Regions from separate parts of the Kribbella sp. NPDC048837 genome, predicted to be linked through region 4. Evidence: riboswitches for the same ligand, from Rfam matches in the RefSeq annotation. Region 4 holds a riboswitch; each other region holds the start of a gene.

The links. Region 4 has a riboswitch for ZMP and ZTP ahead of ACZ6O0_RS16720 (glycine hydroxymethyltransferase). Riboswitches for the same ligand answer to the same signal wherever they lie in the genome.
Region 1: it holds a riboswitch for ZMP and ZTP, as region 4 does, so the genes downstream of both, ACZ6O0_RS02285 (bifunctional 5,10-methylenetetrahydrofolate dehydrogenase/5,10-methenyltetrahydrofolate cyclohydrolase) here and ACZ6O0_RS16720 (glycine hydroxymethyltransferase) in region 4, are expected to answer to the same signal.
Region 2: it holds a riboswitch for ZMP and ZTP, as region 4 does, so the genes downstream of both, ACZ6O0_RS27670 (5-aminoimidazole-4-carboxamide ribonucleotide transformylase) here and ACZ6O0_RS16720 (glycine hydroxymethyltransferase) in region 4, are expected to answer to the same signal.
Region 3: it holds a riboswitch for ZMP and ZTP, as region 4 does, so the genes downstream of both, ACZ6O0_RS01265 (metallophosphoesterase) here and ACZ6O0_RS16720 (glycine hydroxymethyltransferase) in region 4, are expected to answer to the same signal.

What each region holds. Positions count from the first base shown of each region.
Region 1 is NZ_JBVJHF010000001.1:465,960-471,707, forward strand. It holds gene ACZ6O0_RS02270 (prephenate dehydrogenase) at 1-166, opposite strand, end outside; gene aroH (chorismate mutase) at 163-531, opposite strand; gene ACZ6O0_RS02280 (phytanoyl-CoA dioxygenase family protein) at 644-1,537, shown strand; gene ACZ6O0_RS02285 (bifunctional 5,10-methylenetetrahydrofolate dehydrogenase/5,10-methenyltetrahydrofolate cyclohydrolase) at 1,539-2,381, opposite strand; ZMP/ZTP riboswitch at 2,410-2,498, opposite strand; gene ACZ6O0_RS02290 (beta-N-acetylhexosaminidase family protein) at 2,499-4,262, opposite strand; gene ACZ6O0_RS02295 (NUDIX hydrolase) at 4,278-4,892, opposite strand; gene prcA (proteasome subunit alpha) at 4,889-5,743, opposite strand.
Region 2 is NZ_JBVJHF010000006.1:222,128-227,875, reverse strand. It holds gene ACZ6O0_RS27675 (MMPL family transporter) at 1-1,611, shown strand, start outside; gene ACZ6O0_RS27670 (5-aminoimidazole-4-carboxamide ribonucleotide transformylase) at 1,608-2,510, opposite strand; ZMP/ZTP riboswitch at 2,527-2,609, opposite strand; gene ACZ6O0_RS27665 (nuclear transport factor 2 family protein) at 2,615-2,986, opposite strand; gene ilvD (dihydroxy-acid dehydratase) at 3,023-4,690, shown strand; gene ACZ6O0_RS27655 (acetolactate synthase large subunit) at 4,971-5,748, shown strand, end outside.
Region 3 is NZ_JBVJHF010000001.1:248,533-254,280, reverse strand. It holds gene ACZ6O0_RS01280 (aldo/keto reductase) at 1-819, shown strand, start outside; gene ACZ6O0_RS01275 (cysteine dioxygenase family protein) at 856-1,365, opposite strand; gene ACZ6O0_RS01270 (LysR family transcriptional regulator) at 1,440-2,309, shown strand; gene ACZ6O0_RS01265 (metallophosphoesterase) at 2,316-3,182, opposite strand; ZMP/ZTP riboswitch at 3,208-3,284, opposite strand; gene ACZ6O0_RS01260 (cysteine hydrolase family protein) at 3,286-3,840, opposite strand; gene ACZ6O0_RS01255 (DUF1905 domain-containing protein) at 3,899-4,201, opposite strand; gene ACZ6O0_RS01250 (helix-turn-helix transcriptional regulator) at 4,194-5,144, opposite strand; gene ACZ6O0_RS01245 (DinB family protein) at 5,200-5,748, shown strand, end outside.
Region 4 is NZ_JBVJHF010000003.1:229,946-235,693, forward strand. It holds gene ACZ6O0_RS16715 (acyl-CoA dehydrogenase family protein) at 1-1,297, shown strand, start outside; ZMP/ZTP riboswitch at 1,295-1,376, shown strand; gene ACZ6O0_RS16720 (glycine hydroxymethyltransferase) at 1,405-2,853, shown strand; gene ACZ6O0_RS16725 (MFS transporter) at 2,846-3,877, opposite strand; gene ACZ6O0_RS16730 (MFS transporter) at 3,862-4,398, opposite strand; gene ACZ6O0_RS16735 (GbsR/MarR family transcriptional regulator) at 4,462-4,941, shown strand; gene ACZ6O0_RS16740 (glycoside hydrolase family 9 protein) at 5,064-5,748, opposite strand, start outside.

The sequences.
Region 1 (5,748 bases), on a different contig from region 4:
TCTGGACCAGTCGCGATCCCGCGCCGATCCGCTCGGCCATCAGCGCGTTGTCCGGGTCGGCGTCGACGAGCTCGACCACGACTCCCAACCGCGCCAGCGCCAGGCCGATCGACGTACCGATAAGTCCGGTGCCGACGATCCGCACCGGCCCGCGCAGCTCACTCACTGGGCGCCTGTCAGGTCTGGACGGAGAGCGACGGCGCCGTGCAGGTAGACGTGCTGGATCTTCTCGCGGGACCGCGGGGTCTCGGTGTGCACCATCAGCCGGACCACCCGCGGCAGCGCGTGCGGCACGTCGATCTCCTGCATGCACATCAGCGGTACATCGGTGAGCCCGATCTGCCGGCCCGCCACGGCCGGGAACTCCGAGTGCAGGTCCGGCGTGACGGTGAACAGGATGCTGATCAGATCCTCGCTCTCCAGATCGTTCGCCTCCAGGACCGCCTTCACCAGCTCCGCGGACCGCGTGAGCAGATGCTCGCGCTCGTCCACCTCGAGCTGGGTAGCACCCCGGATCGCCCGTACCGCCACGTGCTCGCCTCCTTGGTTCGTCTACCTCAACCCTAGGGCAGAGTAGTCAAGGAGTGGACAGCCGTCTCGGATCCACGGATCCGGAAACCCCCCTCCCCGGATGGAGCACCTGATGCAGACCCTCCCGACCGGACCCGTCGACGCCACCGTGCAGCGCTTCCCCGAGGTCACCGACGAGTTCGTCGGGTCCTTCCGGCGGAACGGCTTCGCGGTCCTGGACCACGCCGTACCGCCTGAGCAGGTCGCCGCCCTGAACGCCGCCGCCGAGCAACTCTGCCGCGGGGAGCTCGGCCGGATCGCCGACGGGCCGCGGATCGGCCCGGGCGACGACGTACTGCGGCAGTTCCTGTGCATCCACTATCCGCACAAGGTGTCGGACGCCGCGCTCGAGGCGCTGCACGCGCCGCGGATCGTCCGGGCCCTGACCGCGGTCATCGGCCCGAACGTCAAGGCCATGCAGTCGATGCTGTTCATTAAGTCCGAGGGGAAGCCGGGGCAGGCCTGGCACCAGGACGAGTTCTTCATCCCGACCCGCGACCGCTCGCTGACCGCGGTCTGGATCGCACTCGACGACGCGACGGTCGAGAACGGCTGCCTGTGGGTGCTCCCCGGATCACACCACCGTGGCGTCATCTACCCCGACCGCGAGCAGGACGACCCGCGCTTCGACTGTACGTCGGAGGCGTACGACTTCCCGTACACCGACGACCAGGCGGTCGCCATCGAGGTCCCGGCCGGCTCGGCGGTGATCTTCAATGGCTACCTGCTGCACCGATCGCTGCCGAACAGCGGTCGGCACGGGTTCCGCCGGGCGCTGGCGAACCACTACATGAGCGCGGAGTCGCTGCTCCCCTGGCACTCGCTGCCACCCGGCGTTCACATCGCCAACCACGACTTCCGCGACATCGTCATGGTGGCCGGGACCGACCCGTACGCCTACAAGGGCATCGACGACGTGGCTCGGCCACACTCACGCCCGGACAAGGACGGTGGCTGCCACCGATGAGCTAGGAGGCAGCCGCCTCGGCGGCGTCGACGGCCTGCTCCAGCAGCAGGGCGATCGTCATCGGCCCGACGCCGCCGGGGACCGGCGTGATCAGGCGGGCGACCTGGACCGCCTCCTCGAAGTGGACGTCGCCGACGTTGCCCTCGTTGTAGCCGGCGTCGACGACGACCGCGCCCGGCTTGAGCCAGTCACCGCGGACGAAGTTCGGCTTCCCGACCGCGGCGATCACGATGTCCGCGGTCCGGACGATGTCCGGCAGGTCCGTGGTCCGCGAGTGCGTGTAGGTGACGGTCGCGTTCGATGCCAGCAGCAACATCCCGACGGGCTTGCCGAGGATCGGGCTGCGGCCGATCACCACCGCGTGCGCCCCGGCGATCGGTACGTCGTACGCCTCCAGCAGCCGGATGATCCCGCCGGGCGTCGCGGACCGGAACCCGGGATCGCCGAACGCCATCGCGGCGAACGACCGCATCGTCACGCCGTCGACGTCCTTGGCCGGGTCGATCGCCTCGAACGCGGCCCGCTCGTCGATCTGCGCCGGCACCGGGTGCTGGAGCAGGATTCCGTGCACCTCGGGGTCGTTCGAGAGCTTGTGAATCTCGGCGACCAGTTCCTCGGTGGTCGTCTCCGCGGGCAGGACGACGCTCCGCGACGCGATCCCGGCCTTCTTCGACCGGTTCTGCTTCATCCGGACGTACGTCGCCGACGCGGGGTCGTCGCCCACCAGTACGGTCGCCAGACACGGCTGCACGCCGGTCCGCTCCCGCAGTACGCGGGCTCGCTCGGCCGCCCGCGCCACCATCTCGGCGGCGAGGTCGGTCCCGATCATCAGTTCAGCGGTCATGGCGCGCTCCTTCGGGCGTCGACTACAGGTCAGCTGCCCAGGCGCGCGGCGCGGCCGGATGTCCGGCAGACCGTTCCCCGGTGGTCGTCCACCTCAACGCCAGTCGCGGTCCACCGCTCAGGATACCGAGTCGGTCACTCTGCTGATGAAAGCGTCGGCAACGCCGTCGCCGATCCGCGGGTGGGTGGTGGAGTGCGGGAGCCGGATGTCGCGAATCTCCTCGGCCTGCGTGACCAGGTGGCTGATCTGGTCCCGGCCGGTGGCGACATCCGAGCTGTTGCCCTCGGCGCCGGCTTCGAGGACGCGCAGGGCCTGGCGCAGCGCCTGCCCCCAGTAGAAGGCCGCGTCGAGCCAGGCGTCCGCCTCGTCGGCGAAGGCCGGGTCGATCACGCCCTCGCGGATCTGGGCCGGAGCGTTCTCGATCGCCTCGCAGTACGGCTCGAGGTCCGCGATCGCGCCGGCCAGGTCCCCGGCCTCCCAGGTCCGCCAGAACGCGGCGGTCTTCGCGGACAGCACCGGCGCGTTCACCAGGTGCAGCTTCCCGTCGTACGTCGTGAGGTCGGCGAAGACCTCCAGCGCCGCGATCGTCGCGGCGTCTCCCCCGGCGCGTTCCGCGATCGCCGCATGCCAGGACGCCTGCTCGTCGTACGTCGCGGGGTTCCAGCCGAACTCCGCGAACGAGTAGAGGGCGAGCTTGCTGGCCGCGGCCTGGTTCATCGGGTTCGAGATCACGCCGACGACCTGGTCGGCGAGGCCCGGCTCACGGCCGCTGTACGCCGCCAGCGGGATCCGCCCGTGCGCGTAGTCGTTGACCGGGTAGTTGTCCCAGATCAGGATGTCGTGCCCGAACACGGCCTTCGCCTCGGCCGCCTGCGCACTGGTGATCGTCTCCGGGACGACGCCGATACCGGTCCAGTGCACCACCACGGCACTGTCCATCTGCTCCCGCAGCGCCTGCTTGTACGGCGTCTCGTCGACGTTGTAGTACTCGGTCGGGACCATCTGCAGGGGCGCGAGGTCCGGCTTGGTCTCGACCCACTCGCGCTGGATCCGGTTCAGCAGCTCGCTCTGCGCCAGCCCGGCCCCACCGCCGCCGGGGCCGAACTTCTGCTCGTCCTCGGGGCTGTGCCACTGCTCGTACTCGATGTCGTCCAGCGCCACGTTGAACGCCCGCGCACCGAGCGCGTACAGCGCCTCGAACTTGGCGATCAGCGCCTGGAAGTCGGCGTCGTCGGTGTAGCGGATCGACAGGCCGGGCGAGAGCGCGAAGGTGAAGTCGACCTTGTTCCGGGCGGCGCGGTCGATCAGCTCGCCTAGCTCGGCCAGCTTGTCGGCCGGATACGGGTCGCGCCACTGCTCGCGGTGGTACGGGTCGTCCTTGGGGGCGTACTCGTAGGTGTTCATCCGGTGCGCGCCGAGGTAGTCCAGGTGATCGAGCCGGTCGGCGTGCGACCACGGCGTCCCGTAGAAGCCCTCGATCGAGCCGCGGTACCGCATCGTCGGCCAGTCGCGGATCTCGACGCCGTCCACCTGGTTGCCCTGGACAAGCTGTGCGAAGGCCTGCGCGGCGTAGAAGGTGCCGCGGGCATCGACCCCGTCCAGCACGACCTGCTGGGCGCCGACGGCGACGACGTACCCCTCGGCCGGCAGCAGACCCGCGGGCGCGACCCCGAGCTGCTCGAGCGTGTCGGCGCTCCCCCCGAGCCAGACGGTCACCTCCGCCTGTCCCTCGAAGACGGTCCGTACGCCGGCCTTCGTGAGCGTCTCGCGGACGACGCGCTCGGCGTCCGCGTCGGTGGTCGGGCCGTACATCAGCCCGACGGTGTCGCCGAGGCCGAAGCCGTCGTCGCGCGGGGTGGTCTGCTGAGGCTCAGGTGTCATCACAGCTCCTACGACCTAGAGAAGCCCTGCATGATCGAGGGCGAGGTAGGCGGCGTCGATCCCCGTCATCGCGCCAGGGGTGCGCAGCTCGGCGCGGAACGCGTCCAGCGTGAGCTCGACCGGGACACAGTCCTCGGTCTCGTCGAGCGCTTGTTTCCCGTCCGGACGGCAGCCGCGCGCGATCGCGACGTACTTGCGGTAGATCGACGACGCCGACGACCACTGCCACGTGACCAGGTCGAGCGACTCGCAGGTGTACCCGGTCTCCTCCTCGAGCTCCCGCGCGCCGGCGAGCGCCGGGTCCTCGCCCGGCTCGACCAGTCCACCCGGCAGGTTGGTGACGACCCGGTCAGGTCCGGCCCGGAACATCCGGATCGTGACGATCCGGCCGTCGGGGGTCAGCGGCAGCACGGTGATGCCGGAGGTGATCCCCTCCGCGGACTTCGGGCCGAAGACGTCCCACTCGACCTCGCGCCCGTCCGGCAGCCGGTACCGCCGCAGGTTCACGGTCAGGAACCGGTGGAACCCCGGCTCCTCGTCGAGCAACTCCCACGGCAGCGGGTCGCCGGGGCGAGACAGCGCAGCCGCCGCGGAGTCCGCGGCGGCTGCGCCATCGATCTGCTTGCTCACAGCGGCCGGTTGTCGCCGCCGGGCTCCTCCGGTGGAGCGACGGGAGCGTCGTCCTCCGGCGGGGCCACCGGTGCGTCGTCAACCGCGGCAGGTGTCGTGCTCTCCTCGGCGACCGGCGCGTCCTCGGTCGTCTTGGTGGGCTCGGAGTCCGGGCGGGACTCGGACAGGATGCGCTCGAGGGTCTCCTCGGAGATCCGCTTGAACTTGCGCACCTGGGTCCGGGTCCGGTCCAGGACCGCGACCTCGATCTGGTCCGGGGTCAGCTGGCGGACCTCCGTGCCGTCGTGACCGAGCGCGTCCACCGCCAGCCGGAGCGCCCCGGCCAGCGAGATGCTCTCTTTGAAGTGCTCGCCGACATAGTCCGCGACCTGGTCGGCCGGGCCACCCATCACGGCGTACCCGCGGACGTCCGCGATCGAGCCGTCGTAGGTGAGCCGGTAGATCTGGTCCTCGGCCGCGCTGGCGCCGATCTCGGCGACCAGGATCTCCACCTCGAGCGGCTTCTCACCGCCGGAGGAGAAGATCGCGCCGAGAGTCTGCGCGTACGCGTTGGCCAGCGCCCGGCCGGTGACGTCGCGCCGGTCGTAGGAGTACCCGCGCATGTCGGCGAGCCGGACGCCGGCGATCCGCAGGTTCTCGAACTCGTTGTACCGGCCGACGGCGGCGAACGCCATCCGGTCGTAGATCTCGGCGACCTTGTGCAACGCGGGCGAGCGGTTCTCCGCGACGAACAGGATGCCGTCGGCGTACTGCAGGGCGATCGCGCTGCGGCCCTTGGCGATGCCCTTGCGGGCGAAGTCGGCCCGGTCGCGCATCAGCTGCTCGGGCGAGACGTAGAACGGAACGCTCATCGAAG
Region 2 (5,748 bases), on a different contig from region 4:
GGCCTGCTCGCGGCCGTGAAGGACTTCCCGGTCTCGGCGCCGACCGTCGCGACCCTGCTCGGCCTCGGCGTCGCGATCGACTACGGGTTGTTCCTGGTCTCGCGGCACCGAGAACAACTGGACGACGGGATGGGTGTCGAGGAGTCCGTCGGCCGCGCGGAATCGACGTCCGGTGCTGCGATCCTGGTCGCCGGCGGGACAGTCGTGATCGCGATCCTCGGCCTCTACGTCTCCGGCGTACCGTTCGTCGGTGCTCTCGGCCTGTCCTCGGCGATCGTCGTCGCGGTCACCGTCCTCGCGGCCCTCACGCTGATCCCGGCCCTGCTCGGCCTGGCGAAGCTCCTCGTCCTCAACCGCAAGGACCGGCACCATCTGGCCGAGGAGCGCGAGCTCGAGGCCGGACTCCCGGACGAGCAGGCCATCGCGCAGCACCGCGCGGAGGAGCGCGAGCAGCGCGATCTCAAGCACGAGCAGAGCGCCTTCGCCCGGTGGGGCCGCAGGGTCAGCGACCGGCCGTGGCCGTACGGCATCGTCGCCACGCTGGTGCTGCTCGTCCTCGCCATCCCGCTGTTCTCGATGAATCTGGGCCAGCTCGACGCGGGCACCGATCCCGCCGCGGATTCGAGCCGGAAGGCGTACGACCTCGTCGCGCAAGGGTTCGGCCCGGGGGCCAACGGTCCGCTGACTGTCGTCGTACAACTCCCGTCCGGGAAGAGCGCGGCCGACAACCAGAACCTGCTGACCGGGCTGGCCTCGACGCTGCAGAAGACCGAGGGCGTGGCCGCCGTCCAACCACCGAGCACGAACGGGGCCGGTACGACGGCGATCATCAACGTCATCCCGACCACCTCGCCGTCGGCGGCGGAGACCGAGGACCTGGTCAACCGGATCCGCGACGACGTCCTCGCGGGGCAGCAGGAACCGACGTACGTCGTCGGGACGACGGCCGGGTACGTCGACTTCACCGAGAAGGTCGCCGGCCGGATGCTGTGGCTGATCGGCGCGGTCGTGCTGCTGGCGTTCCTGCTGCTCACGGTCGCGTTCCGTTCGCTGCTGATCGGGGTGAAGGCCGCGATCCTCAACCTGCTATCGGTCGGGGCCGCGTACGGCGTCATCGTCGCGGTTTTCCAGTGGGGCTGGGGATCCTCCCTGGTCGGGATCGACGAGAAGGTGCCGATCCCGTCGTTCGTGCCGATGCTGATGTTCGCGATCGTGTTCGGGTTGTCGATGGACTACGAGGTCTTCCTGCTGTCCCGCGTCCACGAGGCCTGGCTGGCGACGAACGACAGCCATCGCGCCGTGGCCATCGGGATCGGCGCGACCGCCCGGGTGATCACGACCGCGGCGGCGATCATGATCGTGGTCTTCCTGAGCTTCGTCCTGGACGACGATCCGACGGTGAAGATGCTCGCGGTCGGCATGGCCGTCGCGGTCCTGATCGACGCGAGTATCGTCCGGATGATCCTCGTCCCGGCGGTGATGACGCTGCTCGGCGACCGCGCCTGGTGGCTGCCGAAGTGGCTCGACCGCATCATCCCCGACATCCAGCTGGAAGGCGGCGAGCCGCCACCGGCCCCCGAACCCAAACCACGCGAGACGTCCCCCGTCTAGTGCCGGAACAGGCGTACGCCGGTCTGCGACAAGCTGATGCCGCGCTCGGCGCACGCCGCCATGACCTCGTCCGAGCGGATCGACCCACCCGGCTCGGCGATGTGGGTGACGCCGTACCGGTGCGCTTCCTCGATGTTGTCGACGAAGGGGAGCGCACCGTCGGACACCATCGACACACCCGTGAGTGGTTCGGCTGATCGGCGCGCCCACCACGCGGCGGCCTTCTCACCGGCCAGCCGCGTGCAGTCCACCCGCGACTGCTGCCCAGCGCCCACGCCGATCGTCATGCCGTCCTTGACCATCACCACAGTGTTCGACTGGGCGTAGCGAGCAACGATCAACCCCAGCACCAGGTCCCGGGCGGCCGCATCCGGCACCGCGGGATCCAGCAGCTCACGCGTCAGCGGTACGTCGTCCCGCCGCTGCGTCAGCCGCAGTCCGTAGAACTCGCGCACCTCCTCCACGGGTGGCTCGAACGCCGGGTCGGCCTCGAGCACCAGGTACCGCCCACCCTTCTTCGCAGCCAACGTGTCGACCACGCCCTCGTCGTACCCGGGCGCGATGATCCCGTCCGACACGACCCGCTTGAGCACCCCCGCGAGCTCCGCGTCGACCGGGTGCGAGACGGCAACGAAGTCGCCGTACGACGACTTCGGATCGGCATCGCGAGCCCGCACATAAGCGGTCTCACCCAACGCCACCCCGGCCGGCGACACATGCTTGTACGACGCGGCCGCCGGCACACCGAACGCCTGCGAAGCCTCCCGCACGAGCTGCCACCCGGTGAGCGCGTCCAGCACGTTGATGTACGACGGCGCCCCCGCAACAACGGTGAACGGAGCGCGCGACCCGATCACCGCCAGGCCCGCGGTCTGATGGGGATTCATGCCATAACGCATCAAGCACCTCCGAGATCGGAGGCGCCCAGGCGGACGACGCCTTACTGGTTGATTCCGCTCCCCGGTGGTACTCCACCCTCGCCAGTCGCGGTCTGCGCCACAGCTTAGTCCCGCCAGGTGCCGGTCCAGTCGTACAGCGGTGCGGTGGTCGCGTACTCGCGGAGATAGCCGATGCGCCCGTCATCGATCCGAGCGACGGTCGAGCCGTCGAACGCACCCGGCGAGCCCTTCCACGTGCACTCGAAATGCCACTCGGCCACCAATACCTCAGCCGCGGTCGCCGACGACGTGATCTCCCAGCCGTCCACAGTCCCACCGGCCCCGAACCACGCGTTCATCCACTCCTCGACCCGTGCCCGGCCGCGATAGACCGGCCCGTAGCACTCGATCACCACGCAGTCGTCGGTCAACGTCTCCAGGACGGCCGGGATGTCGTGCCGCCGCCACCCGTCGATGTACGCCTCGAGCTGGTTCACCTGGCACAGCGTAGGCCGGGGAATAGAGTGAGCGGCATGGTCGACGTGAAGCCTCGTAGCCGGACAGTGACCGATGGGCTGGAAGCCACCGCCAGCCGGGGGATGCTCCGGGCGGTCGGGATGGGGGACGACGACTGGGCCAAGCCGCAGGTCGGGGTCGCCTCGAGCTGGAACGAGATCACCCCGTGCAACCTGTCCCTCGACCGGCTCGCGAAGGCGGTCAAGGAAGGTGTGCACGCGGCCGGCGGCTACCCGCTCGAGTTCGGCACGATCAGCGTGTCCGACGGCATCTCGATGGGCCACGTCGGCATGCACTACTCGCTCGTCAGCCGCGAGATCATCGCCGACTCGGTCGAGACGGTGATGGAGGCCGAGCGCCTCGACGGCTCGGTCCTGCTGGCCGGCTGCGACAAGTCGCTGCCCGGCATGCTGATGGCCGCGGCCAGGCTCGATCTGGCGTCGGTGTTCCTGTACGCCGGCTCGATCATGCCGGGCCGCCTCGGCGACAAGGACGTCACGATCATCGACGCGTTCGAGGCGGTCGGCGCGTGTGTTCGCGGCCTGATCACCCGGGACGAGGTCGACGCGGTCGAGCGGGCGATCTGCCCCGGTGAGGGCGCCTGCGGCGGGATGTACACCGCCAACACGATGGCCGCGTCCGCCGAAGCACTCGGTATGTCGCTCCCCGGCTCGGCCGCTCCGCCGGCGGTCGACCGGCGCCGCGACGGCTACGCCCGCAAGTCCGGCGAGGCCGCGGTCGGCCTGCTGCAGAAGGGAATCACGGCCCGCCAGATCCTCACCAAGGAGGCGTTCGAGAACGCGATCGCCGTGGTGATGGCGCTCGGCGGCTCGACGAACGCCGTCCTCCATCTGCTCGCGATCGCCCGCGAGGCCGCGGTCGATCTCACCCTGGCCGACTTCAACCGGATCGGCGACCGGGTGCCGCATCTCGGCGACCTGAAGCCGTTCGGCCGCTACGTGATGACCGACGTCGACCGCGTCGGCGGCATCCCGGTGGTCATGCGGGCCCTGCTCGACGCCGGCCTGCTGCACGGCGACTGCCTGACCGTCACCGGGAAGACGATGGCCGAGAACCTCGCCGACATCGCGCCGCCCGATGTCGACGGCACGATCATCCGTGCGCTCGACAAGCCGATCCACGGCACCGGCGGCATCACGATCCTGCACGGCTCGCTCGCGCCGGAAGGTGCGGTGGTGAAGAGCGCCGGCTTCGACTCGGACGTCTTCGAGGGGACCGCGCGGGTCTTCGACGGCGAACGCGGTGCGATGGACGCGGTCGGCTCGCTGAATCCCGGCGACGTCGTCGTGATCCGGTACGAAGGCCCCAAGGGCGGTCCCGGTATGCGCGAGATGCTCGCCGTCACCGGCGCGATCAAGGGCGCCGGCCTCGGCAAGGACGTCCTGCTGCTCACCGACGGCCGCTTCTCCGGCGGTACGACGGGACTCTGCGTGGGACACGTCGCACCCGAGGCGGTCGACGGCGGCCCGATCGCGTTCGTCCGCGACGGCGACCGGATCACCCTCGACGTGAAGAACCGCACGCTCGACCTGCACATCACCGCCGCGGAACTCGAACGCCGCAAGCAGGGCTGGACCCCGAAGACCCCGGCGATCACCAAGGGCGTGCTCGGCAAGTACACCCGGCTGGTCCGTTCGGCGTCCGAGGGGGCGGTCTGTATCTAAAGACGGCCATCTCACAAAATGAGACAGCGTGGAGCTGAACTTGACCCGATCGCGGTCCCGAGGCGAATAATGCCTACATGCGATCGATTCTCCTCGTACTTGTGCGGCGCGCCGACTGACGCGACCACCGAGTCGAGCGCGCCCCTTCAGCCAACCCGGCGGAAGGGGTTTTTTGTTGCCAGGGCGACTACCTGAGACCCAGAGACGACCTGGAGACAACCACAAGCGAGGATGGATCGGTCGCCACAAGCCATCACGTGACAGGACAAGGAAGGCACTCATGAGTGAGCAGCTGACCGGGGCACAGGCTCTGATCCGCGCACTGGAACATGCCGGGGTGGACACCGTCTTCGGCATCCCGGGCGGCGCGATCCTCCCGGCGTACGACCCGATGCTCGACTCGACCCAGATCCGCCACATCCTGGTACGTCACGAGCAGGGCGCCGGCCACGCCGCCCAGGGGTACGCCGCCGCGTCCGGCAAGACCGGGGTGTGCATGGCGACCTCCGGCCCCGGCGCCACCAACCTGGTCACGCCGATCGCCGACGCCTACATGGACTCGGTCCCGCTGGTCGCGATCACCGGCCAGGTCGCGAGCGCCGCGATCGGTACGGACGCCTTCCAGGAGGCCGACATCCGCGGCATCACGATGCCGATCACCAAGCACAACTTCCTGGTCAACGACCCGAATGACATCGCCACCACGGTCGCCGAGGCGTTCCACATCGCCTCCACCGGCCGGCCCGGCCCGGTGCTGGTCGACGTGACCAAGGACGCGATGCAGGCCAAGGTCGACTTCCAGTGGCCGACCGAGCTCTCGCTGCCCGGCTACCGGCCGGTGACCCGCCCGCACCCCAAGCAGGTGCGTGAGGCGGCCCGCCTGATCGCCGTGGCCGAGAAGCCGGTCCTGTACGTCGGCGGCGGCGTGATCCGGGCCCAGGCCCACGCCGAGCTGAAGGAGCTCGCGGAGCTCCTCGGCATCCCGGTGGTCACCACGCTGATGGCCCGTGGCGCGCTGCCCGACACCCACGAGCTGCACTTCGGCATGCCGGGGATGC
Region 3 (5,748 bases), on a different contig from region 4:
GGCACGAAGCGGCTCGCGGGCAGCGACGGCGACGGACCGGACGCGCAGGACCGGGCGATCGCGCTGCTGCGCCGGGCGGTCGAGCTCGGTGTGAACCACCTCGACACCGCCGGCTTCTACCCGAGCTACGCGCCGTCCGACCGGCCCCGGGACTTCACGTCCCTCGGCTGGGCGAACGAGGTGATCCGCCGCGCGCTGGCGCCGTACGCGGATGAGCTCGTGATCGCCACGAAGGTCGGTCCGACGCCGGCCGGGCTGGCTCGTCCCGATCAGTTGCGCGCGTTGGTCGAGGCCGATCTGCGGGCGCTCGGGCTGGAGACGCTGGACGTGGTCTACCTGCGTCAGGCCCGGCTCGACTCGATCGCCGAGCACTTCGGAGCCCTCGCAGAGCTGCAGGAGACGGGCCTGATCCGGCATCTGGGGTTGTCGAACGTCCGCACCGATCATTTGGCGGAGGCTCAGAAGATCGCGCCGGTGGTCGCGGTGCAGAACAGGTACGGCGTCGGTTTCGGCCGCGTGAACGACGAGATCCTGCGCGACTGCGGCGAGCATGGGATCGCGTTCGTGCCGTTCTTCGCACTCACCGCGGAGTCGCGGGAGGCCGGTGGTGTGTCCATCAACGACGCGCTTCAGGAGATCGCGGACGATCACGGTGCCACGCCGGCGCAGATCCGGTTGGCGTGGACGCTCACCCGGGGCGACCACGTCCTGGCGATTCCCGGTACGTCGAGTCAGCGTCATCTGGAGGAGAACGTGATGGCCGGTTCGATCGACCTCTCCCCCGGGCAACTCGCCGTACTGGATGCCTTCATCGACTGACATCCGGCGCCGGGCGGAGGATCCTCCGCCCGGCGGTCAGTCGTAGTACCGGCGGACGCTCGAGCCGATCCGGGTGACGTCGGTGCCGTAGATGTGGATGGAGATCGCCGTACCGTCGGAGGTGTTGTTGACCCGGTGGATGTCGCCGGGCGGCGCGAATCCGCTCACGTCACCAACGTGGTTGTCGCTCTGGCCGATCAGTCGCAGGTCGGCGTCGTACAGGTCCTCGTGCTCGACCCCCTGGATCACCCCGAACACGCACCAGGTCACGTGATCGTGGATCCGCGTCACCTGCCCGGGGCGCCAAACCAGCGCGATGATCGAGAACGAGCCGTCGGGCTCGACGTGCAGCGTGTGACTGCGGTAGCGGTCCGCCGATCCGAGGCGCTGCTCGGCGGTCAGGACGTCCGGAGTCGGCAGATGCCGGCGCAGTTGCTCGGCCACGAGGTCTGCGGTGCCGTTCCAGTCGGCGTGCTGGTCGATGGCGGTACGGACGCCGGCGATCAGGTCGGTCAGTTCGCTGGTGGAGATCGTTGTCGTGGTCATGTCTTGAGCGTGCGCCGGTCAACCCATAACGTCTAATGCCAAGTTTCGTGCTCACTCATAGATAGATTTGATACATGCTCGATGTCACGAGGTTGCGCGTCATCGACGCCGTCGCCAGGCACGGTTCGGTCACCGCGGCTGCCCGCGAACTGCACTACTCGCAGCCGTCCGTCACTCACCACCTCTCCCGCCTGGAGGCCGAGACCGGCGCGCAGCTGCTGCAGCGGGCCGGTCGTGGCATCCGGCTGACCGAGGCCGGCCGGCTGCTGGCCGCTCGGGCCGCGGAGATCATCGGCCGGATCGACGCCGTCGACGCGGAACTCGCCGCTCACGTCGGGTTGAGCGCCGGCCGGATCCGCCTGGCCGGCTTCTCGTCGGCGATCGGGTCACTCGTGCCGCGGGCGGTGGCGGCCCTGGGCGACAAGCACCCGGGCCTCGAGATCAACCTGCTCGACGCGCATCCGCCGGAGGCGCTCGAACTGCTCCGCACCGGCACGATCGACGTCGCGATCGTCTTCCGGTACGACGAGACCGAGCCGGAGCCGTCCGGCGTACGACTGCATCATCTGCTCGACGATCCGCTCTACCTGCTGTCCGCCGATCAGCCGGTCGAGTTGGCCGGGCTCCGCGACGCGACCTGGATCGCCGGATGCGATCGTTGCCGCAGTCACCTGGTTTCGCTGTGCGCCGCCGAGGGCTACGAGCCGCGGATCGGCTACACGTCCGACGACATGGTGGTCATGCAGGCGCTCGTCGCGGCCGGCCTCGGGGTGACGACCATGCCCGGGCTCGCCCTCCGTGCCCACCACGCCGAGGGCATCATCGCCACCGAGCTCCCCGGCTCCCGCCGCCACGTCTACGCCGCGACGTACGGCGAACCACCCGACCCACCCGCGATCGCCGCCCTGCTCACCATCCTCGCCGAGACCGCGACGCTGCGCTGAAGCACTTCAGGAGTGCTCGATCGCGCCGGTGAGGGGGTTGTAGACGTAGACCTCGGTGCCGGCGTCGGGGTTGCGGGCTTGGAGGGTGTGGCAGAGCGGGGCGAACGGGCCGCCGAGGTCGACGATGGTTGCACCGGCGCCGAGGACGCCTCGGGCGAGGTGACTGGGGGCCGTGAGGTCGATGCGGGTGATCACGCCGGGAGTCACCCAGACGGGCTTGTCCGCGAGCCGGCCGGACAGTTGGTGGTGCAGGTGGCCGCACAGGACCGCTTGTACGTCGGTCCCGGCGAGAACGCGTGCCAGTTTCTCGGGCTCTTGCAGGACCACGGGCTTCAGATACGGGATCGCGTCGACGGAGATCGGCGGGTAGTGGAGTACGACGATCGACCCGGCCGGCGCGGGTGTGGCCAGCTCGGCGGCCAGCCAGTCCAGCTGGTCGTCGCCCAGCACACCGTGTGTCTCTCCGGGGACCAGGCTGTCGAGCGTGATGACGCGGAGGCCGTCGACGTCGCTCACCGCGGCGATCGCACCGGCGATGTCGGCCTGGCGGCCGATGGGTGAGCCGTCCGGACCGAGGTGGCCCCAGCCGAGGGCGGCGGTGAAGCCGTCGCGACGGTCGTGGTTGCCGGTGCAGTAGACGTGCGGGACACCTCGCTCAGCGGCGAACTCGCCCACGGCCGAGCGCACCGCAGTGCATCCCTCTTCGGACCCGTCGTCGGCGATGTCCCCGCTGACGACGATCAGATCCAGCTCCGGCACCCCGCGTACGTCGTACAACAGTCCTTTGAGCGCGCCGAGACCGTCGACGCCGTCCTCGTCCGGGCCGGTGCGGCTGATGTGGGTGTCGGACAGGTGCAGAACACGATGTGGCATGACGAGTCTCCCGGGATGTCGTTGCCGTCGGCACCCAGGCGGTCGATGCCCGTCGCGTCACTCCCCGGTGGTGACCCACCCTCGCCAGTCGTGTGGAACCACCCTACCCAGAGAACGTGACCTCGGCAGTGGGCTGGACGGCGGCGGTGCGGCCCGGGGCCGTGTGGTTCTCCCAGTAGAGGTTGGTGTGGGCGATGACCTTGTCCGGGGTCGGCGCGCCGTACTCCGAGAGGTCTTCGGTGGTGTGGGCGTCGCCGACCAGGGTGACGTCGTACCCCCGGACCATGGCGCCGTGGATGGTGGAGCGGATGCACTCGTCGGTCTGGGCGCCGCTGACGAAGAGGTGGCCGATCCCGGCCTCGGCGAGGACGTCCTCGAGGTCGGTGTCCTCGAAGGAGTCGGCGAAGGTCTTGTGCACGAGCGGCTCCGCCTCGTCGCGCTTGAGCTCGGGGACCAGCTGCCACTCGTCGCTGTCCTTCACGAGGTGCTCGCTGGAGTGCTGGACCCAGACCACCGGCACACCGCCGGCGCGGGCCTTGCCGACCAGGGTGCTGATGTTGGACACCACCTGGTCGCGCTCGTGGGCTTCGCTGACGACACCGTTCTGGACGTCGATCACCACAAGTGCCGTGTTCGGCCGATCTGACAGCGTGGACATGCCGTTCCCTCCCTCTTCCCGGGTCTGTGACGAACGCTAGTCCCACTCGCCGACAGTTTCAGGAGACCTTCCAGCTCCGCAGCCGCAACCGCACGGTCGGTACGTCGCCGTCGTCGAGCTCCTCGGCCCGCCGCACCGCCACCTTCACCGGCAGGATGTACCGCCCGTCCTTCGGGAACATCGACCTGTCCCACACGCTGTCCCCGATCTGCGCCTGCACCAGGATCATCCCCCACCCGTACGTCACGACATTGGATTCCGCCTCGAGGTACGCACAGTCCTCCTCCGGCACCGTGATGAAATACCACGGCGCCGGCCCGCGCCAGTACCAGATCTCGGCGGCGAACTCGATCTCATTCACTGTTACTTGCCTCCAGCAAGCGGTTGGCGATGTTGCGGGCCGCGGTTTTGAGTTCCGCGGATCGGAGGATGTGGTAAGGGGCGGGGAGGGAGGTGAGCTGGCCGGCGTACCAGTAGGGCTCGTCGGTGCTGGCCAGGAGGCGGGTGTGGGTGTCGTCGATGGCTTCCAGGCGGCCCATGCTGCGGGAGATCCAGTGGGCCACGTCGTCGCGCGGGGCGTCGACGATGACCTCGATGGGGTATTTCCAGCCCATCGCCAGATGTTCCTCGACGGCGGCCAGTGGGTCCAGGTCGGCGGGTGCGGTGAATTCCTCGCCCTGCGGCTCGACTTTGGCGATCCTGTCGACGCGCAGAACGCGGCGGGAATTCTTCGTGTGCGACCAGCACAGCAGATACCAACGGCCCCGGCGGACGACGACCGCCCACGGGTCGACGTCCATCGGCCATTCCTCGCCGTGGTGCCGACGGTACTGAAGGATGACGCGCCGGCCGGCGGTGCTCTGGGAGACCAGGGCCGCGGTGATCTCCGGGTCCGGCGTGCGGACGCCGGGATCGGGACCGCGCGCGCTGACCCGGCGGATGGCGTCGGTCGAGCGGGCGATGTGTTCGGGCAGGACCCGGATGATCTTGCCGAGCGCGTTCTCGACCGGGTCGGCCGCGCCGCGCGGTCCTTCCAGCACCGCCATCACCAGGCCGAGCGCTTCGGTGGTGGTGAACATCAGTGGGGCCAGCCGCAGTCCGCGACCGACCCGGTAGCCGCCGTACGGACCGCGGACCGACTCGATCGGGATGTCGGCCTCGCGCAGGATCGCGACATAGCGCCGGGCCGCCCGTTCGGAGACCCCGAGCTTCTCCCCCAGGTGCTCGGCCGTGATGCCCGGGCTGTTCTGGATCAGTTCCAGCACCATCAACGTCCGCGCCGTCGGACTCACGTCGTACGCCACAGGTCCTCACCATTCCGGAAGTGAACTGTCCGGAACCGAGCGTAGCGTCCCGGCCATGGACTACAACACTGTGATGGAGCTGCCGGCGGCGGGCGACGAGGTCGAGACGCTGCTGGGTGTGCTGGAGCGTAATCGCCGGACGTTCGCGTGGAAGACCGGCGGGCTGGACGCGGCCGGGATGAACACCCGGCTCGGCCCCTCGACGATGACGCTGGGCGGTCTCGTGAAGCACCTGGCCCTCGTCGAGGCCGACATGTTCTCGCACCGGTTGCACGGCCGGGACCCGGGCGCGCCGTGGAACAAGATCGACTGGGATTCCGACCCCGACTGGGAGTGGCGCACCGCCGCCGACGACTCCCCCCAAGAACTGGTGGAGCTCTGGCGCGACATGGTCGCCCGCTCGCGCGCCTCGGTGGCGGAGGCCATCGCGAACGGCGGTCTCGACACGACCGGCAGCCTGGTCTGGCCGGACGGCCGCTCACCCAACCTGCGCCGGCTCCTCGCCGACATGATCGAGGAGTACGCGCGGCACACCGGCCACGCCGACCTGATCCGCGAGTCGATCGACGGCCTGGTCGGCGAAGACGCACCCCAGGAGGTCGCC
Region 4 (5,748 bases):
GCACCTGACCCGGGCCGCCGGGTTCTACATCTGGTCCCAGGTCGAGCCGGGGCACGGCTGCCCGATCTCGATGACCTACGCCGCGGTCCCCGCCCTGCGGGCGGACGAGCGGCTGGCGAAGGAGTGGATCCCGCAGCTCGCGTCGACGTCGTACGACGTACGCCGGTTGCCGGCCGCCGAGAAGACCGGAGTCCTTGCCGGGATGGGGATGACCGAGAAGCAGGGCGGCTCGGACGTCCGGGCGAACCTGACCACCGCGACGCCGGCCGGGGACGACGGTGAGTACCAGCTGAACGGGCACAAGTGGTTCTGCTCCGCGCCGCAGGTCGACGTCTTCCTGGTCCTCGCGCAGGCGCCGGACGGACTGAGCTGCTTCGTCGTGCCGCGAGTGCTTGCCGATGGCAACCGGAACACCTTCGCGCTGCAGCGGCTGAAGGACAAGCTCGGGAACCGGTCGAACGCGTCCAGCGAGGTCGAGTTCCACAACACCATCGGCTACCGCCTCGGCGACGAGGGCGCCGGCGTCCGCACGATCATCGAAATGGTCGCCGCCACCCGCCTCGACTGCGTGCTGGGGTCGTCCGCCCTCCAGCGACGCGCGCTGGTGGAGGCGGTCTGGCACACGAAGCACCGCTCCGCCTTCGGCGGGCTGCTCGCCGACAAGCCCGCGATGCAGAACGTGCTCGCCGACCTGGCCCTGGAGAGCGAGGCAGCAACCGCCCTGGGAATGCGTCTTGCTGCTGCTGTGGATGCTTCTGTGAACGGTGATGAACAGGCTGCGGCTTTCCGGCGGATCGCACTGCCCCTCGCCAAGTTCTGGGTTTGTAAGCGGACTCCGTTCATGGTGGCCGAGGCCCTGGAGTGTCTCGGGGGGAACGGGTTCGTGGAGGAGTCCGGGCTGCCGCTGCTGTTCCGGGAGTCGCCGTTGAACTCGATCTGGGAAGGGTCCGGCAACGTGAATGCGCTCGACGTGCTGCGGGCGCTGCGGAAGCCGGAGTCACTGGAGGCGTGGCTGCTGGAGGTGGGGGCGGCGCGCGGCGCCGACCAGCGCCTCGACGCCGCGGCGAACGACGTACTGCAAGCGCTTGCTGACGTCGAGGGAGCCGAGGCCGGCGCCCGCACGCTGGCGGCGCGGATGGCCCTGTGCCTGCAGGCGTCACTGCTGGTCCGGCACTCGACGCCCGAGGTCGCGGACGCCTTCGTCGCCTCGAGATTGGCCAACGACTGGGGCGGCGTCTTCGGGACCCTCCCGCGGACCACACTGTTCCCGGCGATCATCGAGCGCACGATAGGGTGAGCGCGTCGCGACTGGCGCGCTGAGGTGGAGAACCACCGGGGAGCGAAAACCGTCGGCACCGTGCGCCTGGGTGCCTTCGACCCACTGCAACCGCAGGAGAGACAACGATGACTCAACCCTTCGATGCCGCCGCCGCTTCGGCCGCGTACCGCAACGCGCTCGAGGTGATCGGCGCGGTGGAACCGACCATCGCCGGCGCGATCAAGGCCGAACTGGCCGACCAGCGCTCGTCGCTGAAGCTGATCGCGAGCGAGAACTACGCCTCCCCCGCCACCTTGCTGACGATGGGCAACTGGCTGTCCGACAAGTACGCCGAGGGCACCATCGGGCACCGCTTCTACGCCGGCTGCCAGAACGTCGACACCGTCGAGCAGACCGCGGCCGACCACGCCACGGCACTGTTCGACGCTCCGCACGCCTACGTCCAGCCACACTCCGGCATCGACGCGAACCTGGTCGCCTTCTGGGCGATCCTGGCCCAGCGGATCGAGTCGCCGGCCCTGGCCGAAGCGGGCGCGAAGCACGTCAACGACCTGACCGACGAGGACTGGACCAAGCTCCGCAAGGCGCTCGGCGACCAGAAGATGCTTGGCATGTCGCTCGACGCCGGCGGTCACCTGACCCACGGCTTCCGGCCGAACATCTCCGGCAAGATGTTCAACCAGCACTCGTATGGCACCGACCCGGAGACCGGGCTGCTCGACTACGACGAGGTCGCCCGCAAGGCGCGCGAGTTCAAGCCACTGATCCTGATCGCCGGCTACTCGGCGTACCCGCGCAAGGTGAACTTCGCCACGATGCGCGAGATCGCCGACGAGGTCGGTGCGACGCTGATGGTCGACATGGCCCACTTCGCCGGTCTGGTCGCGGGCAAGGTCTTCACCGGCGACTTCGACCCGGTCCCGTTCGCCCACGTCACCACGACCACCACCCACAAGTCGCTCCGCGGCCCGCGCGGCGGCATGGTGCTCTGCCAGCCCGAGTACGCCGACTCCGTCGACCGGGGTTGCCCGATGGTGCTGGGTGGCCCGCTCAGCCAGACGATGGCGGCCAAGGCGGTCGCGCTCGCCGAGGCCCGGCAGCCGTCGTTCCGTGAATACGCGCAGGCGATCGCGGACAACGCGGTCACGCTGGCCGAGGGCCTGATGAAGCGTGGCGTGAAGCTCGTGACGGACGGCACCGAGAACCACCTGGTCCTGCTCGACGTCTCGTCGTACGGCATCACCGGCCGGCAGGCCGAGTCGGCGCTGCTCGACGCCGGCATCGTGACCAACCGGAACGCCGTGCCCCGCGACCCGAACGGTGCCTGGTACACCTCGGGCGTCCGGATCGGTACGCCGGCGCTGACCACGCGCGGCTTCGGCGCCGACGAGTTCGACCGGGTCGCCGAGCTGATCGTCGACGTCCTCTCGTCGACCACGCCGACCACCACGTCGGCCGGTGCACCGTCCAAGGCGAAGTACGTGCTCGCCGACGGCGTCGCGGACAAGACCCGGGCAGCCTCGGCCGAGATGCTCGACAAGCACCCGCTCTACCCGGGCCTCGAGCTCAGCTGAGTTCCACCGCGCCCGCTCCCACGCGCGTGGGAGCGGGCGTCTTCCGTTGTGGCATCAGTACGGCGGCCAGCACCGCGCCGGCGGCCGCGATCGCGGCCGAGACCCACATGGTCGTGTTCAGGCTGGTCATGAACGCATCGCGGACATCGGCCAGCAAGCCGGACGAGCCGGACTCGCTTGCGACCGCGAGCCCTCCGCCCAGGCCCCTCTCGACCGCGTCGGCGGCTTGCGCGGGTAGTCCGGTCGTGTCGACGTTGTGGCGGTAGACCGAGTTCAGCACGGTGCCGAGTACGGCGACGCCGATCGTGCCGCCGACCTGCCGGAACGCCTGCAGGAGACCGGATCCGGTACCGGCTCGCTCCGGGTCGAGCACACCGAGCGCCGCGTTCATTGCCTGTGGCATCGAGCACCCGAGGCCGAACCCGACCACCACGAACCAGATCGCCGTGTAGCCGTACCCGGTGCCGAGGTCGGTGAAGGCCCCGAGCACGAACCCGACGGCCATCACCACGAACCCGGTCATCACCACCAGCCGGGTCCCCACCTTCGACTCCACGGGCTCGGCCAGCTTCGCGCCGACGGTCATCCCGCCGATGAACGGCAACAACTTCAGCCCGGTGTGCAGCGCGTCCGATCCGTTGATGCCCTGGAAGTACTGCGGCATCGTGAACAGCAACCCGAAGATCGCGAACACCGCGACCGTCAGCAGCACCGCACCCCCGGTGAAGGTCCGCTCGCGGAACAACCGCAGTTCGATCAACGGCTCGGTGGTCCGCCGCTGCCACAACAGGAACCCGGCGATCAGTACGACGGCGAGCCCCAGGAACAGCACGGTGACACCGTCGGTCCAGGATGTCTCGCCGGCCTTGGTCACGCCGTACACCAAAGACGCCAGACCCGCGCTGGAGAGCAGGATCCCGAGCCAATCGATGGCCGGGCGCCGCGAGCTCCGCGTCTCCGGGACCAGCAGGGTGACCGCGAGGGCGGCGATCAGCGAGATCGGCACGTTCAGGATGAGATCCACTGCCAGCCGGCGTGGTCGAGCAGCAGGCCGCCGACGATCGGGCCGAGCGGCATACCGATGCTGTTGGCAACGACGAAGAAGCCGATCGCCTTCTTCCGCTCCTCCTCGGTGCGGAACAGCACGGTGATCAGCGACAGCGCGACCGGGACGATCATCGCCGCGCCGATGCCGAGGAAGGCACGGGCCGCGATCAGCGCCTCGGCCGAGTCAGCCAGAGCACACGCCAGCGAGGCCGCGCCGAACAGTGTCAGCGCGATCGCGATGATCTTGCGCCGGCCGTACCGGTCGCCGAGGAGACCGGCGGGCAGCAGCAGCGCCGCGAGGACGAGGTTGTAGCTGTTCGCCATCCACTGCAGCTGGCTGGTGGAGGCGTCGAGGTCGGCGGCCAGCGTCGGCAGCGCGACGTTGAGCACGGTCGTGTCCAGGCCGAGGACCAGGACGGCGAGGCAGAGCGCGAGCAGGACACCGAAGTGGGGGGCGCCGGTCAGCGCCGGCCCTTCGGCGTGGGAGGTCGAGGTCATGAAATTCAAGTTATCAGAAGTTTGTGATAGTTGCGATACATCAAATTACTGTAAGCTTCAACCATGAGTCGGGAGCCCAGTCCGGAACAGATCAGCCAGTTCGTCGAGCGCTTCGCCGGAGTGCTGGCGAACAGCGGCGTACCGACGATGTCGGCCCGGGTGATGGGCCGGATGCTGGTCAGCCCGACCGGCACGATGACCGCGGCCGAGTTGGCCGAGTCGCTCAAGATCAGCCAGCCCGCGGTGTCCGGCGCGGTCCGGCAGTTGCTGCAGGTCTCGTTCATCTCGCGCGAGCGGTTGCCCGGTTCACGCAAGGACCACTACCGGATCCGCGAGGACGTCTTCGCCGCGATCCTCGAACGCCGCAACGAGGCCCTCGGCGAGTGGGAGTCGAGCAGCCGCGCCGGCGCCGACCTCTTCGGTGCCGACTCCCCCGTCGGCCAACGGCTCACCGAGGCCGCCGACTTCTTCGCCTTCATCAAGACCGACCTGGACCAGCTGATCAAGAACTGGCGCGCGGAGCATCCCCGCACCAACGCATGAGATCCGGCCACGGACCTCGAGAGCGGCCCGCACTGCGACCGCACGTCCGCCGCAATCGACACCGCAGTCAGTCGGCGACCAGCGCGGACGTTCTCCCGGTCGGGCTGAAGCACCGGGTGGGTTTAGCGAGTCAGTGCGTACACGGCGATCGCGGCGAAGTCGTCGGCCGGCTCTGATGCCTGCCAGGAGCGGACGTCGTCGACGTACCGGGATCCGTGGCCGGTGAACTCGGCGTACCGGTCGACACCGTCGGCGGGACAGGGGTTCATGCCGTCGAGGTGATCGCCGAGGCCCTCCTCGAAGAGGTCCTCGGAGTTCGGGCCGTTGACGACCGCGCCGGTGAGCTCGCGGCCGAGGATGTTCGCGATCTGGTGGTGCGGGCAGCGCTCGGCGTTCTGGCCGACGCCGACCATGAACGACACACCCCACGCGTTCGCGCCGAAGTTCCACGCGAGTTGCTGGTTGCCGAAGTCGTCGTACCGTCGATCGCCGGTCACCTTCCGGTAGAGCTGCGCGGTCGCGGCCAGCCCGAACGCATGCGGCACGGCGTCGAAGTTGTCGTACTGCGCTCCCGCCCGGAACGGATCCGCCGACGCCCGGTCCACACCGATCTGCAACTGCGCCTGAAGATCCCCGACGAGCCGGCGAACCAGCGGTCGGTCCGACCGAGCAGCCTTGATCAGATCCGCGTGCGCCAACGCGCTCACGTCGTACAGGTTGAGCGTGTCGCCGCCCGCCTCGTGCTCGATGTACTGCGTGGCCCAGTAGCCGGCCTGCTTCAGCCAAGCGCCCGCCCGCGGATCACCC